3 regions of the Paenibacillus sp. YAE3 genome follow, and region 1 is predicted to be linked to each of the others. Evidence: riboswitches for the same ligand, from Rfam matches in the RefSeq annotation. Region 1 holds a riboswitch; each other region holds the start of a gene.
What was found. Region 1 has a riboswitch for cyclic di-GMP ahead of AC27KL_RS01995 (S-layer homology domain-containing protein). Riboswitches for the same ligand answer to the same signal wherever they lie in the genome.

Region 1 (5,574 bases):
GGACCGAACCTGCGGCGCCATCGAAAAGCGAGGTCACACTCTCGGCGCTTCTGGATAACAACGCAACCTTTCCGTACAGCAAGGATTGGCCGATTTGGAAATGGATCAAAGACAAAACGGGCGTGACGTTAAACGTCGAAACGCCGTCCGGCAAGCTGAGCGATACGCTTAACCTGGTCATGGCCTCGGGCAACCTGCCGGACCTGATGTATATGTCGAGCCGCCGCGATTCCAACAAATACGGCGATCAGGGGGCTTTGGAAAACATTTTGGACCATGTCGACCAGATGCCGAACCTGAAAAAATGGATGGAGCAATATCCGGAAGAAGCGAAAGCGGCGCTGTCCGCCGACGGCAAAATGTATATGTTCCCGAACCAGGGCTTCGGGGAAACGAACCGGATGATCTGGCTCTACCGCGAGGATGTTTTCAAAAAGCATAACCTTGCCGTTCCCAAAACGTACGAAGAGCTGCATCAAGCCCTCAAAAAACTGAAGGAGCTTTATCCGGAAAGCTATCCGCTTTCCATGCGCTTCGGCCAAATCCCGGATGAAATGATGGCGAATTTGACGACCAATTTCGGCAGCGGCACGGACGTCTATTACAACTTTGACGAGAAAAAATGGAAGTTCGGACCGACGGAGGACAACTACAAGGCGATGGTCGGCATGTGGCACACCTTCTACAAGGAAGGGCTGATTCCGCCGGATTTTCTCTCGATCCAGACGAAGCAGTGGCAGGACGTCATGTCCACCGGCCAGTCGTTTATTACGATCGACTATATCAGCCGCGTCGATTTTTTCAACAACGCCATGCGCAAGGACAATCCGGAATACAGCCTGCAGTTTATGGCGCCACCGTCCGGGCTGCCGGGCCAGAAACCGCAGAATCCTTATTTCCACTACCTTGAGGGCGGTTTGACGGTTGCGTCGACCTCCAAGCATAAAGACGACATCATGAAATACATGGACTTTTTCTACAGCGAAGAAGGGCGGACGTTAAGCAGCTGGGGCAAAGAAGGCGAAACGTATACAGAGGAAAACGGGCAGAAAAAATTCAAACCCGAGTTCACCGACGTGACGGAAATGCGGAAGCAGACCGGACTGCAGACGAGCGGCACGTACACCTGGATCGACTTTAACGCGCATCTGTCGCTGTTTTCGCCGGATTTGAAAAAGGCTTACGAGGAAGCCGTCAAATATGATCCGCCTGCGATGCAGCCGAAACCGGCGTTTACGGACGAGGAAAACGAGGTGCTTTCGGTCACGGGGCAGGCCGTGAAAAAATACAGGGAAGAAAACTTCTCTAAATTCGTCCTCGGCACAAGAAGCTTAAACGAATGGGACCAATACGTAAAAGAAATCAACGGGCTCGGCGTGCAAAAGCTGATCGACACGTACGATGCGGCGCTGAAAAGAGTAGAGGAGACGAAGCTGGAAAATAAGTAGGAGGGACGTGAATTTCGCGCCGATTCCATGAAACACCTGGCCGAAAGCCGGGTGTCTTTTTTTATGGGAGCACAAATGAACGCTTATCTGATATCGAAGGATGCAAAAAGCCAGGCGAATTTTTACATCGATTCTCTCGGCGGGGAAAGCAAATATCCTTTTGCCCTTCAGCCCTGGGGCGCTTATTATGGAGAGGTCATTGACCGGTTCGGCGTGACGTGGATGATTACGAAGAAATAGTTCCTGGAATTTGCCTCCATCTATGCAGGCTTCGGCTCGGAGGTTACCGTTCTTGAGAACGGCGGCGTATTGCAGACATTGAACATCGTTGGCGATCGATGGTCTTTGATGATCATACATGAGATTTTGGTCGGTAAAAAAAACGTCCGCTGGTTATGTCCGCATACGGTCTGTTCCCTCATGTCCGCGCATACCAAAAAACCCGGCCGATTCTTCTGATGAATCGGCCGGGTTTTCGTGCGTTGATGATGCTGCTTATTTAGGCTGCACCGTATCTTTGTCCGACGTCACGATCACGACCTCGGCGCTTGTGATACCCGGCAGCGATTTGGTCATGATCGGCGAATGGAACGCGACGATTTTCGTTCCGGCGCGAAGATCCGTGTCGCCGCCGATCAGCGGGATGATCGTCGTATCCTTCGAAATGTTCAGGATCACGTCGTTTGCCGTGGAATTATCGGAACCGACGTTCACGTACACTTGATCTTTGGATGTGCGGTCGGACGGCATGACGGTGCCTTCGATTTTGACGGCTTCCGCTTTTTTCACCACGATTTTGTCTGCATGGGTGTGAGCGGGATAAATCAGCGTCATGACGGCGCTGTAGGTCGCTTCCACATGGCCGCTCGTTTTGAGCGCATCCTTGGTCAGTTTGTTGCCGTCTTCATCGACGATTTGCGTTTTGTCGTCGATGGACAACACGACATAGTTGACGCCGCCTTTTTCCAGCGGTTGGCCGATGACCGTGATTTTGCCGTCTTTTTGGTCGGTAATGACGCCTGCGGTCCCTGCCGTCAACTCGTTAACCTCCCCGGGATTGACGTCTTCCATGTTCGTGTTCACGATCACGTAATTCGTTCCGGATTGCGGCGGAAGGCTCATTGCAACGGCCGGACCGTAAAATGCTCTCACGCTCATGCCTTCCTTGATGTCTCCGGCGGCGATGGCTTTGCGGTTTTGATCGATGATCGTTGCTTTATCCGCGAAATGCAGCCAAATTTCCTCGTCGTGTTTGTTGTAAAGGTCAGTGCCTTTTACCAAAATGCGGCCGTCTCTTACCTCGGTTACCTTACCGTCGATAGCCGAGAAGCTTTGGTCCTGAACGACCAGCGTCAGCGCGGTTCCGCGGGCCGGAAGGCTTTTTGTGATGTTCGGGCTGTAGAAAGCTTTGACGGTTTTGTGCCCGTCGATGATTTTTTGCAGAGGAACGGTTTTGCCTTTGGCGTCGATGAATTTCGTTTTTGGCGTAATGGCCAGGATGATTTCGTCCTGATCGGTCGGCGCGAGTCCGCGTCCGGTCACGGTAATGAATTTATCCGATTTGTCTTGCACGAAATCCGTGATTTGTCCCCAGGTTGCCGGAACGTTTTTGACGTCGGTTTGCTTGTTGGCGTTTCCCTTTTGCACCGCTTGGGCAGGGAGCTGCTGCGCGTTTGCCGCCACGGGCATGGCTGCCAGAGCCAAAATGGATGCGGTCGCGAGCACTTTGTACATTTTATTCATCTGTCATTCCTCCTATATACGTGAGCTTGTACGAACGTTTTGGTTATCAGTCGGCAGCTCATTTCCGAAATACTTTTGCCAAACCTTTCATTGGAAAATGATGCATGCCTTTCACCGTTCCAGACGGGACGTTAACACAAAATGTTGCATAAGCGGCTGTTTTCAAAAAAAACCGGCACCTGGCCTTTTTTAGTTCAAGATGGTTTGCGTGGTGAACTGCGGTTGGTTTTCTTCCTGTTAGAAGAAATAAAAATGTTTTTGTTTACGCAATTGTGCAATGTTGAATGACGAAAATTAAGGTTCTAAGAACCATATATTTCATTACATATTGTAACTTTTTGTAACTATTTATATAATTCTGATTAAAAATAGATTCAAAGAACTACGCAGAAAGCGCTAAACCAGGTGCTTGAACAAAGGCAAACCCGTACGAAAGTCGGGGACGCAAAGCCACGGGTCTTACTCCATGAAGCCTATTCATGGACTGACAGCCGGGTTGCTCATGGTGCTTGGTTTTTTGCTGTCTTAAGGAGGAAAAACATGAGGGGTAGCACTAAAAAATGGATGTCAGCTCTGCTTGCGGCAGGACTGCTGGGGGGAGTCATTCCGGAGGTACAGCGGGTCTCAGCGGAAACCGTATTCACCTATCAGGACGAAATGTCCCCGTTATCGATTAGCGGCGCAAACATCCGGATTTCGGGTGAACATGCGGTATGGCGCGGAAACAGCGCCAAGCTGAAAGGGCAAATTTTTTACGGGAATACGAAAACCGGACAAAGCCAAGCGATCACGACCCATGGAAAATTGACCGATTCTCCTTCCGTCGGGATCAACGGCAAAGGGGAAGCGGTCGTCGTTTGGATCGATAAGCGGAATGACAGCGGCACCGACGACAATTTGAACTGGGACGTATACAGCTACAATGTCAGCACGAAAACCGAAACCAAGCTGAACAAAAATACGGGACAAAACAGCGCGCCGCTGGCGGACGGCGATTTTGTGGTCTGGCAGACGTTTCCTTCCTATACGATGACCTTGTACAACTTGGCAACTGGAGAGTTAACCGATTTGGGGCGAGGCCGGGATCCTGTGATAAAGAACGGACGCGTTGTCTACAAAGGCGGCGAAGACGGAGATTTATACGAATATAACGTCGCCGCGGGCAAACATAACAAAATCGTCGACCTGCCATATACCGAATATGTGGAGCGTTTTGTATATAACGGCGAAGAAATTTTATGGAAACAAAAAGATTTGGACGGAAACGGGAAGTACGTCTACATAGATATGAGCAGCAACAGCCCGCAACCGGTCGATTTGACGAAGCCGGCCAAGGAAGGGCAACGCGAGTATAAAGAAATGAGTATCTCCCACGGAACGGCTGTCTGGCTGGAAGCTTCCGGCGATGCGGCGATCATGCGGGCAGCCGATCTGAAAAGCGGGCAAATCTTCAGTTTGGGCCTGACGAAACCTACCGCTTTTATCGGCTTTAACGGGGAGAAGCTGACATTCGTCAACAACGGAACGTTGGTTAGCCGAGATATTATCCGGACCGAAAAAACGGAAGCCACGCCGGCAAACGGCAGCGGAACCGGAAGCATACCGGCTGATGGCATCGTTATCGGGCCGAAAGGAGGCGTGGCGGCGAAGGGGCAAGCGTTCCAGCTTGAATTCGGCCAGGGAGCGTTCGCTTCCGATACCCGGATTACGCTTGAAAAAATCGGCAGCCTTCCGTCCGACCGTCTCGCGAGCGGCATGACCTGGACCGGCGTGGCGTGGAAGTGGACCGCGGACACGAAACCTTTGAAATCCGCTGCGCTAACCTTCCAGCTGGATGAGCCGCTGAAAAATGCCGATGCGGCAAACCGCGCAGGCATTTACCGCTTTGACGAAAGCGCGGGACGCTGGGTATACAGCGGGGGAACGGTCGACGCGTTGTGGAAAACGGTACGCGCGAAGGTTCAAGAGTCGGGCTTATACGGCATTTTCCTGTATGCGCCATCCTTTAAGGACATGAACGGCCATTGGGCGAAGGCGGAAGTGGAAGTGCTGGCCTCCCGGTGGATCGTGAACGGCATGGAAAACGGAGCGTTTGCGCCCGGGCAGCCGGTGACGCGCGCGCAATTCGCCAAGATGCTCGTTCAAGCCGCCGGGCTGGATGCGCAGCAGCCTGAGAATCGCCGCTCCTTCCGCGACGTCCCTGAGGGGCATTGGGCGGCCGACTCGGTCGAGCAGGCGGCGGCAGCGGGATGGATCAAAGGGTATGAAGGCGGCCTGTTCAAGCCGAATGCGCCAATCACCCGGGCGGAAATGATGGTCATGCTGGCGAATGCGGCAGGCCTTCGTAAAGACGAACAAAGCGATCTCCTCGCCGGATACAAGG
Region 2 (5,574 bases), on a different contig from region 1:
ATTGCCATTGAACTTGCCAGAGAAGGCGTCAATGTCCTCGTTAACGGACGGGAGCATGAAGAGGTAGAAAGAACCGTAAATGAATTGAGGTCGGAGTTCCCGGCTACTTCTCCTCAGAATGCAACGGCCGATCTTGTGGATTTGCAGCAAAGAGAAGCGTTGCTCGAGAAATATCCCCACGTCGATATTCTGGTGAACAATATGGGGATTTATGAAATCATGCAATATGAGGACGTTGACGATGAAATATGGGAAAAATACTTCCGTACGAATGTCCTTGCCGCGAATGGATTATCTAAATTTTATTTGCCTAACATGTTGAATAACAATGATGGGCGAATCATCTTTATTGCAAGTGAAGAAGCCATTATGCCATCAGGGCAAATGCCCCAGTATTGCATGACCAAATCCATGTTATTATCGCTGTCAAAAAGCTTATCTAAACTAACAGCGGGAACGGAAGTCACATCCAATACGATCATGCCGGGACCAACGCTTTCCGAAAACGTATATCAAATCATTGACAGTATGTTTCCTGAAGATATGGCATTTTCGGAAAAAGAGAAAAAATTTATGGCTGCAAACCTGCCCCAATCCGAAATACAGCGATTTATCAAACCTTTTGAAATAGGCAGGCTGGTTGCATTCGTCTGCAGCCCCTATGCATCCGCATTCAAAGGTTCTCCGATCCGTATGGACGGGGGTATGGTGCCTACGATTTTTTAACATCATATGTAGTCTTTAAGAAAGGCTCAACGAAATGACCCTGAAGCAAATGGTTAACGACACTTCTTATTACAAATCTTTGGCCTCACCATCGAAGAAGATTTATTAACAACCAGAGGCGCGTCAAAATCAATAGAAACCGTGCAAACGACTCGACCCGGCAGCATCGTCGGCCGGGCCGTTATTTTATGGGGTTATAGGCTATGCGGTTGATTCTCGAGCCTGAAATTCAATGCTATATTGGGCTTCCTGTACCCATTCCTTCTTGGCAAAATCTCTTCCTTTGATCAAAACCTTGTCGTCGTAAACTTCCACGTATAACCCTTGGCTGCTTTGTTCTTCGGTTATACTGTTCCATGATGCCATCACGCTCGCCGTATTCACCATCGTGAACTTATCGCGGTGCAACGCATGAGACATTTCCAGTGCCGCATGGGAATGCCCGGAAAAATAGACGACTTGCGGATACCGGCCCAGCAAGCTTCTCAGCTGTGCATCCGGAACGACGCCATGCCATTCGACGGACCCGGCAACCGTTTCCTGAAATGGCTGATGCAGAATCACGAAGATCGGTTTAGCGGGATCCGAACGCTCTGCAAGCTTTTGTTCCAGCCAATCCAGCTGTGTCTTGGATATATAGGAATGATCTTTTAAAGTCGCCTCGTCTTTATAATCCGTTCCCAAAACGATAAAATGATAGCCGTTCAGCCAAAAGTCGTATGTAATGCCCGTGCCGAGCTTCTCCTCGAAGCGCTTTCTTTTGACCTCATAGCTTTCATGCCACCGAATATCGTGATTGCCCAGCGCAAAATACGGGCGGGGATGTGGTACCGCTTCCAAAACCGCCAAAAAGCCGTCGTATTCTTCCTCCATACCCCGGTCGGTCATATCTCCGGCAATGATGAGCGCCGCGCTATCCGGGTCATTTTCCCGAATGTCCTCCAACACGCGAATGAACTGCCTACTGTGTCTGGATTGCAGATCCGTCTCGGTAATATGGATGTCGCTGATCACTTGAAAACTTAATCTTTTCATACGGTTACCTCCCCAATGAATATGTAATTCGGGTCCTACAGGATCATTTAAAAGTTAGCCTGCGGGATGAAATAACCGGCGTAATTTCGTGTCCCGACTCCATATTGCAGTGCCCAAGCTCAAGAGGGCTCGGCCCGACGAATTCGCTCTGTACGCCTTCCACCGACAGCTCGCCTTGCTTCAGCGTAACGATCGCATACAGCGGATCTTTGTAAGGGACCGTATATTTCAACGTCGGATATTGCTTGTCGACTTCCTCGGAGTATCGGATGCACTCATACCCGGAACCGAGCCATTGGTAGGACATGCTGTTGATCTCGATATAAGATATGCCGTCGATGGTCGTGACTGCATCAAGATGATTATGCCCGTTCAAGCAGGCCACCACTTTGGAATAGCCGGCTTCCTCATTTGCGGAAACCAGAATCGAATGCAACTGATCGCGATTGAGAATGCCGTCCCATTCATTTTCCAAGCTTTGATGGCTAAAAATGATCGTACGTTTGTCTGTATTCATTAAATCTTCCCGCAGCCATTCGAGCTGTTCGTCGGTGACATAAGGGATCTCGCCGCGGTATCTGAAATAATTGCCGTGTTCATAATTCAGGAACTGACCGTCGTGCTTAATAAAATTGGCATCCAGCACGACGAAATGAAAGTCGCCGTGATCGAATGCGTAATAATTTCGTTCCATTCCGATAAAATTCATGACTGTCCGTTTGTCGCAGCTGTCCATGTCGTGGTTGCCTAACACATGATATTTCGGCCCTTTGAATCGATGCCATATCGCCAAAAAGTTTTCGTTATCCGGAATCGGGTGGCAAAAATCGCCCATCTGAACGATAAAATCAACTTGTTCTTCGTTCATCCGGTCGATAAATGCGGCCAGCCTTTCGCGGCCGTCATGGGCAATATCGTTGTGGACGTCGGTACATAATCCGAAGCGCAACGTATTCGGAGCGCTGCTCATTCGATCACTCCTTGTTTTTTGACGTTATTGGCAACATGGTTCAAGCCATCGCTGAAAACAAATACTTTCTGATAGTTTAAAAAATAGCGCTTGATCTGTAAACCCAAAAAGTGGCTCTTGAACCGAACCGGTCAAAACCGAAAGCCAAAAAACGGACGCCTACCGGATACAGAACATGACCCGAGTGAGGGCACCTTTTAATCCTATAATTTTCCTAAAAACGACAAATGGCGAGGGAAATACTAGAAAAATGAGTCTAAAGATCCTAACTTATGATTCTTTTCTATTATATTTTTAGATATATATTAAATTTTAAATTACATACACGATCGTACGATCAAGGCAAACTCATTGAAAAATGGGGACGCAATGCTAAAGGGGCTAACGGATTTGCTGTAAAGCGCAAATGCTATGCCAGCCAGCTGCCGAATACGACGGATCGCTCCGTCTATTAGCATTTGCTTTTGGATGGAGTTTTTTCTTTTTTTATGAAGAGAGGAGGCAGGTTGGAAAGTCCATCTTGGAGTGGGAGGTGACTAACTGGATTTAGGTGCGAGAAATGAATTCAAACAACTCCTTAACAGTCTGAGCGATCCGAATTTCTGCCTAGCGATGTCCAAGACGGGGATTAGGGTCAAAAATTAAAAAAGGAGAGAAAAACTTGAGAATACCGAAAAAAGCGAGGAAAGGGCTCCAGTACGTATTAGCATGCGTAATGGTAGCCTTTATGACTACAAGCGGAATCTTGCCTTCTATAACATATGTAAAGGCTGAGGAAACAGCGTTTAATTTTAACGCTACTGATACCTATTTAAGTGTTACAGATTACAAAGGAAAGCCGGGTGTATGGCTCTTACAAATTGATGGCAATAACCCTTCAGCGGGGGTCAAGTTTGAGAAACAGTTACCTTCTACTGTATCGACGATTGATTCTATAGCCATGTCTAAGGATGGAACGCAGCTCTATGGAATAAAGGCTGAAGATAATACATTTTTTTATAAAATTAAAGAAGATGGAAATGTAACTTTAGAACCTTTATCTATGCCAAATGAATTAAAGACGTTCAAACCCCAAGGCGGAGGGGCCATTGATCCAATTACGGGGAATTATGCTGTATTTGTTAGGGACGTGGCACAAAAATTATCACGAATTGTTTTGATCGACCCCAATACGGGGACTGTAACCGATGGCAGTATGAGTCCCAATAACCGAGTGAACTTACGCGATATCATCTTTGATGATCAAGGAAACATCTATTATATTGACGCGACAAATGAAGAATGGGTTCGATATGATCGTGGTACAGGTCAAGAAACCGTTTATGGGCGAGTCGGAAATATTCCACTCACAACTCCTGGATACGGTGCGGGTTTAAGCTACTTGCCTTCGAATGAGCTGCTTATCGTGTTCACACAAGGAGATCTCTTTGCCTCCAATCCGAAGGATAATATGGCTAGACATCTTGTGCAAATACCGGATATCAATTTTCTTACGGATGCTACTTCTGCCGTGTTCCCCAATTTTTATACAGATTTGAAGGCAGAGAAGTTTGTGAATGGAAGCAAAGAAATAAGTTCTGTTAAAAGAGGCGACGTGATCGAATACAAGATCGTCGTTAGCAATGCAGGAAACATGCCGGCTGACAACGTCGTATTGACGGACATCATTCCAGAAGGAACCGAGTATGTTGCTAATAGCACGAAATTTAATGGAAATGCCATTAGTGATGTTAACGGTCAAAGCCCGTTAGTCACAGGGTTAAAGATTAAATCTTCTGCGAACAATGCGAACGATGGCGTGATACTTAATGGTCAAGAAAATGCGGCAACCATTCGTTTTCAAGTACGAGTAAAAGATGATGCTGCATTTGATACGAAAATCTTAAATACTGCAACAGTAACCTCATCAGAGGGAAAAATTCAATCCAATGAAGTTGTAAGCAGCGTGACTTATCATGCTCCAGCGTTGGAATCGAAAAAATCCGTAGTTATTAAGGAAAAGGCACCAGGGAACCTGGACGCGCAGCATCCCGAAGTAGGGGATACACTGCTGTATACCATTGAGACGCGAAACACGATCACAGACAGTCTGGTGAAAAACCTCGCGATCTCCGATGCGGTTCCTGCGGGACTGCAATATGTCGCGGGCAGCCTCATTGTGGACGGAGAATCTGTAACAGATGCCGAAGGAGACGACAAAGGTCATTATGCCAATGGAAAAGTGACGGGACAATTCGGAGATGTGACCGATACGGATTGGCATACGGTTCAATTTGGGGCCGTGGTACAGCCTGGACAAGCGGGTAAAGATATTATCAATATCGCGACCGTAGGTGGCGACAATACCAGCACGCCGGACAGACCGCGAGCAGAAGTGGAAGTGTACCCACGGAATCCACAGATTGAATCTGAGAAGTATGCAACAAATAGCGTAAGCAAGGCCACTTATGAAGTCGGGGACACGATCACCTATACGATTCGTGTAAGAGGCGTGGTCAACGATACGTATCTGGAGAATCTGACGATTACGGATACATTGCCTGCAGGCTTGAAATACGTGCCGGACAGCTTAAAGGTGGACGGTGTATCGGTCACCGATGAGAACGATAACGATGCCGGTTATTCTGTAACGGGCGAAGTGTACGGCTCATTTGGCAATGTGAAGGGCATGAACTGGCATACGCTGGAGTTTAAGGCTGTCATTCAACCGGGACAAGGCGGTCAGACGATCCAAAATACGGCGCTGGTTGATGGCGACAACATCGTTCAACCAGGCGAACCAACAGAGAAAATTGTCGTTGAGCCGGAACCGCCGGTCAATCCTCCAGTAGATCCTCCGGTTG
Region 3 (5,574 bases), on a different contig from region 1:
AATACGCCTGCAAGCAGCATGGTAAACCGTTTCTTCCAGTGATTCTTGCTGCTTCTAGCAACCATACTCTTTCATCCTCCTCTTTTGAAATGCAAAAAACCTCCGTTTTAAAAGCATGCATGCGCTAAAGGACGGAGGAATCACCGTCGTATTCGGCAACTGGCTGGCATTGCATTCTGCCTTTTAAGCAAAATACGTTAGCCCCTTTAGCTTTGCGTCCCCGCCTTTCAACGGGTTTGCTCTGATCGTACGAGTCTTCTATGAACTTTTGGGGAGATAGTCGCCCTTCTGCTGTCTGACTCTGGAGACCGAACGGAACAACGTGTAAGATTATACTTTTTCATTCTGAATAATTTCTGAATATAGGATGTCCGAAAAATAACTCCAATTTTAAAATTTTCAAGGATTTGGGCTGCGCGATACTCCGGCATAGGGCATAAACTAAAATCGAGACTTAGAAGTACTTTACATATTTACTGCCAAATATTCTTGATGCCTCCTTATCCCCCCTTTCTTAAGACGGTCATCATGTACTATATTTAGATTATAAAAAATACTACAAATCAAAAAAATACCGCATTTTGGGTATAAAAGGGCTTAGAATTTCGTAGAAATCGGTATATGGATCCGAGATCTACACGAAAAACCATACATCCCGAATTGGCCTAGTATTTGAGTTAAAACGTGATCCGTTCCGCAAGACCTATCTAGTTATATGAACTTTCCAATAAATTCACTTCTATAATTCACGCCGGTTTTTCAGATGTTTTTACGTAGCCGTGATTAAAAGATCTTACTTTTTCATTTCTGCCTTCTTCACTCGTCGATAAAAAGTCGGCTTCGCCTCTTTTCCCCCTTCAATGTCTGGTTATACTCATTCAAAAGCTCATCCAACTCCTCGGACTTTAGCAGAACTTCTTTGGTCATCGTACCTATCTTCTGGGCTAATTCATTGAGCTCCGAACGCACCGCCTCAATTTTTATTTGCAGTTCGTTGATTTGTAGCATCAATATTCACCTCATGATTTCATTTTCGGGTAAGGATACCGGCGGTTGGACGCCGACGGCCGTAGCGCCAGCAGAACAACGGTTTCGGCTGGCACAGACTCTACTTCCTTTTGTTTTTTGGTTTGCAAATAGAGCATTTTTTTGTTATTGCCTGCCGTGTAGCTTACTTCTCCAATAGCAAGCTCGGCCTGACAAAGGCTTAGTAGGCCTTGCTCGCGTTACTATACGAAAGGCGGAAAGAAAATCCCTTGAAATCAAAAGAACCGGCTGTTTGGCCGGTTCTCTCTTCTACGTCCATTTGGTTTTCTCGACACTCTAAGGGCCTTTTAATTGTAGTTTTTGGGTTTGCTATTATCGTACGAAGCGTGATTTTTGTCGAATGATGAAATAACCTTAACTTTGATTGTAATTATAAAAAACGCACCAATTAAAAAAAATACCCAAAATTGGGTACTTTTCGTTTCGAACGTGGTTATATAAACTTTTTAAGAAACGCTCCTTTATGATGGACTCTCGTTTTAGCATAGATCTTCTTAATAAACGTCCGAACCGTATTTTGACTAATCCCGCAAATGTCCGCAATCTCGGGAACGTTTTTATTTTCCAGCCACCCAAATGCGATTTCCTTTTCCCGATTCGTTAAATCATACTGATCAAACAGGGCATAGACCTGCTCCTGATAAACCATTGGATTTTTAGGGGACAATTTTTCTTGAACACTCTTCGCCAGGCGCTCAATCAGCGGCAAGGCAAATGTCACTTCGTGAAAAGAGTGAAAACTGAGGCCAAGGTAGCCTATAACAACCTTTTTTATTCGAATTGGGGTACAAACGCATGCCAGCTCCCAAAACAAATTATTGCTATGTTCGGTCCCAATAACGACGGAAAGGGACTGTAATTTGATGGATAATGAAATGGCGCTCATTCCTGCGTCTTGGTTGGCAACGGAGTTGCCCTTTTGGATATGATTCCTTTTAAAAAAGGATTTTAACGAATCGGTTCCGAGGTAATCCAAAACATTCCCGTCAGGGTCAGCAATGATAAATAAATAAGGGATAGACAGCAAATCGCTTATATTCCGGATTTCCTCTTGCAGCAAAGAAAGGATCTCTCTCTGTTCAACCAGCCTGTCGCCTGCTTCGGATCTATGATCGACATGAGGAAATGGATGGTTTGCCTCCAAGAATGTTTTTGATTCCATATCCGACACATGCTTCCACGAACGTCTGCTATCGATCATTTTGTCCCCTTCTTTCGAATTTATTTTGCCATCAATAATAAGATCGATCTCTCCTCGTTATCGCCGCCGCTTCATTTCGTAAAGAAATAAAAAATCCCCCGCCTTGCATGAAAAATACATAGCAAAATAGACGGAGGTCTCCGTCGTATTCGGCAACTGGCTGGCATCGCGGTCCGAAGTTGATCCGCATTAGCCCCTTTAGCTTTGCGTCGCCACTTTTCAGTGGGTTTGCTATTATCGTACGATAACTATTCAGTTAAGACAGCTTTTACGTTTTGAAAGTCCATCCTACGCTTGCGTCAATTCGAAATTTTCCGCCGCAGAAAGAAAGGTGCTGCTACAGATAAAGCCCAGAAAGTTTAATTTAAGTTTTGTGCAATTCCCTCCTCTTTAAAGTATGTTAAAGGACGCAAAAAGCCTCCGTCAGCTTTAAAGGGATAGATAAATAGACGGAGGCTTCCGTCGTATTCGGCAACTGGCTGGCATCGCGATCCGAAGTTGATCCGCATTAGCCCCTATAGCTTTGCGTCGCCACTTTTCAGTGGGTTTGCTATTGTCGTACGAAACGAACTATGTAATTGACATACGCAATATCACATTTTGTAATATTTTGATTTAATTAAACTATAACTACTTCATTTTAGCATGAATATAGGCCCAACGGATCAATTTATTGGAAGAGATTGTTTTATTTTGTCGTCAGATTGCAAAGCCATCCATGGTGAGCCCGAGCCCCTTCCAGAGCATCCCTCTCTTTTCAAATTTATAAAATTAGCGTGCATTTTCAAATATTCCCCAAAACAATCCGAAAGACCTATTCCTATTTTCTGGTTATTTTTAGTAAATTGAATTCAAGCGACAAATTCATACCTCGTACGACAATGGCAAACTTACTGAAAAGTAGGGACGCAAAGCTATAGGGGCTAAAATGGATCGGATGATGCCATCATGCCAGCCAGCTACCGAATACGACGGGGGACCTCCGTCTATTCACTGACTTGATCATAGATAGGGGGTTTTTTGTGTTGTTTGATCATTTAGGTATACTCCGTTTCGTTCGATAAACAAGAGGGATTTGATATTCAGGTTTTATTTGTCGCCTATAACGGAACATTGCATGTTTTACATTTAGAGGATTATAGAACTTGATGTGTGTATAATAAAAATTTCTTCGGAGGTATTTTAACATGAGTACACTCAAGCAAAAAGATGAAGTTATCCGCATCAAGGAAGGGAAATCAACCGAAAATCGGGCTCTACAAGATAAAATTATCAACTTGCTGCAGGTGAAGCCTTCGATTGACCCCAAGAGCGAAGTGCGCAATCGCATCCAATTCTTGAAGGATTACCTGCTTCACACAAATAAAAATGGATTCGTGCTGGGCATTTCCGGGGGGCAGGATTCGAGTTTGACGGGTCGCCTGTGTCAAATCGCTGTTGAAGAACTTCGCCGGGAAACGGGCAGAGACGACTACGTGTTCATTGCTTTGCGGCTCCCTTATGGCGTCCAACTGGATGAAATTGATGCCCAACGGTCTCTCGATTTTATCCAACCTGATAATGTATTGGTCGTGAACATCAAGCCTGCGGTGGACGCTGCCGTACGGTCGTTTGAGCAAGCGACAGGGCAGAAAATGTCCGACTTCAACAAAGGAAATCAAAAAGCTCAGGAGCGGATGACCGTTCATTATCGTTTGGCTCATCATTTCAATGTGCTTGTGGTAGGCACGTGCCATGCAGCAGAAGCGTTGACCGGTTATTTTACCAAGTATGGAGATGGAGGCGCGGATTTGACTCCGCTGACCGGATTGACGAAGCAGCAAGGTCGTGAATTGCTCAAGCTTTTGGGCGCAGACGAGCGAATCTACACCAAGCCGCCAACGGCGGATTTGCTCGATGAAAAGCCGGGACTGTTGGAAGAGGACGAACTTGGTCTCTCGTTTAACATGATGGATGCTTACTTAACGGGTCATGCCATTCCGGACGATATTGCCGAGCGGATTGAACGCCGGTTCGAGATGAACGAACACAAGCATTACCTGCCAGTCAAACCGCTTGATACTTGGTGGAGGTAGTCAAACGCAGAAATTGGTCTTACTGTGACATCCCAAAATGCCAAGAGGGTGATGAGGTGGAACACCCTCTTGGCATTGACGGGTTAAGATATGGCTGCGTATGCAAAACAAGGGGAGGAGAGGTCCAGATGGCTGAAGTCACCAAGATTTTTCTAAGTTCTGCTGCGGATCCCGAGTTTAAAAACCTGCGATTAGAAATAAAAACCTCGTTAGAAGAACTAAATCATCGCGTAATTAATTTTGAACACCAGTTTGGTCCTATTGGGCGTGACGCTATTCATACATATCTAGAACGGGTATCGGCCTCTGACGTCTACTTGTTATTCATAGGTCGTCGATCAGGGGCCTATATCAAAAATGAAGACCGAACGACCACCCATCTTGAGTTTGAGCAAGCATATAATGAAAACAAGCAAATTTACGTACTGGTCAGCGATTTTATTAAGGACCATTATTTTTCCACGATCAAACCGTATATTGACCGCTTCTGGAATGATCATGGCAGAATGCCCCTTGCATCGTTCAAAGATGAATTTTTACCCTTTCTTGAATCCCAAGTTGATGTAGATGCTCATGGCGTAGAGCCTTATATTTGGTTTTTCCTTACGGATTTGTATCATAAAAAAATATATTTTGAATCCTTCAACATAGAGAATCCGGAATACTTTTCGCGGTTGCGGAAATATTTAAGCGATGATCTGCGTCGCGGATACAAGTACTTGGCACAGGAAAATGAAATACAAGAGCAGCTTTTACTGGCTCAGTCTTACCCAAGGCTGCAGCGTACCGTATTTTCGCTTACTGCATTACTTGAAGATGGACACATATATGACATGTCCCGCTTTCTTACAATATTAAGGGATGAATTGGATGGCGGCCGCATCGTTTACTCAGGTCGTCATTATGCCGCGCCAACTTTGGGTACGTATCGGCGATGTTGTGGCATTACCCTCTATCAACATTTCAATGGCAAGATGCGATTAGTCCAAAGCGAGGGAAATGTCGGTTATCGATTGGTGCGTTCGTTGGAAGATCCCAATTCCTATGTGGGGGATACGTTCAAAAATTACGATAACGGGTTATATTATGATCAAGCAAATCAGATGCTTTACTTTACGGTGTCCAAAGGGTCCTACGTATTGTGCTTTCATTATCCCTTAGAAGATCGGTGGGGTGATGAACAATTTGAACAATATCAAGAACATGTTAAATATGCTCTAATGCATTCACCAACCTATGACGTCTGCTTGT

Region 2: it holds a riboswitch for cyclic di-GMP, as region 1 does, so the genes downstream of both, AC27KL_RS23860 (isopeptide-forming domain-containing fimbrial protein) here and AC27KL_RS01995 (S-layer homology domain-containing protein) in region 1, are expected to answer to the same signal.
Region 3: it holds a riboswitch for cyclic di-GMP, as region 1 does, so the genes downstream of both, AC27KL_RS23840 (helix-turn-helix transcriptional regulator) here and AC27KL_RS01995 (S-layer homology domain-containing protein) in region 1, are expected to answer to the same signal.

Annotation. Positions count from the first base shown of each region.
Region 1 is NZ_BAAIYF010000001.1:433,484-439,057, reverse strand. It holds gene AC27KL_RS02010 (extracellular solute-binding protein) at 1-1,448, shown strand, start outside; gene AC27KL_RS02005 (hypothetical protein) at 1,512-1,688, shown strand; gene AC27KL_RS02000 (peptidase) at 1,944-3,191, opposite strand; cyclic di-GMP riboswitch class I at 3,600-3,695, shown strand; gene AC27KL_RS01995 (S-layer homology domain-containing protein) at 3,732-5,574, shown strand, end outside.
Region 2 is NZ_BAAIYF010000015.1:64,414-69,987, reverse strand. It holds gene AC27KL_RS23875 (SDR family NAD(P)-dependent oxidoreductase) at 1-726, shown strand, start outside; gene AC27KL_RS23870 (metallophosphoesterase family protein) at 928-1,761, opposite strand; gene AC27KL_RS23865 (metallophosphoesterase family protein) at 1,805-2,731, opposite strand; cyclic di-GMP riboswitch class I at 3,063-3,161, shown strand; gene AC27KL_RS23860 (isopeptide-forming domain-containing fimbrial protein) at 3,393-5,574, shown strand, end outside.
Region 3 is NZ_BAAIYF010000015.1:53,297-58,870, forward strand. It holds gene AC27KL_RS23830 (DUF8202 domain-containing protein) at 1-65, opposite strand, end outside; cyclic di-GMP riboswitch class I at 152-251, opposite strand; gene AC27KL_RS23835 (Spo0E family sporulation regulatory protein-aspartic acid phosphatase) at 817-1,008, opposite strand; gene AC27KL_RS23840 (helix-turn-helix transcriptional regulator) at 1,481-2,248, opposite strand; cyclic di-GMP riboswitch class I at 2,397-2,491, opposite strand; cyclic di-GMP riboswitch class I at 2,716-2,810, opposite strand; cyclic di-GMP riboswitch class I at 3,122-3,215, shown strand; gene nadE (ammonia-dependent NAD(+) synthetase) at 3,436-4,323, shown strand; gene AC27KL_RS23850 (DUF4062 domain-containing protein) at 4,452-5,574, shown strand, end outside.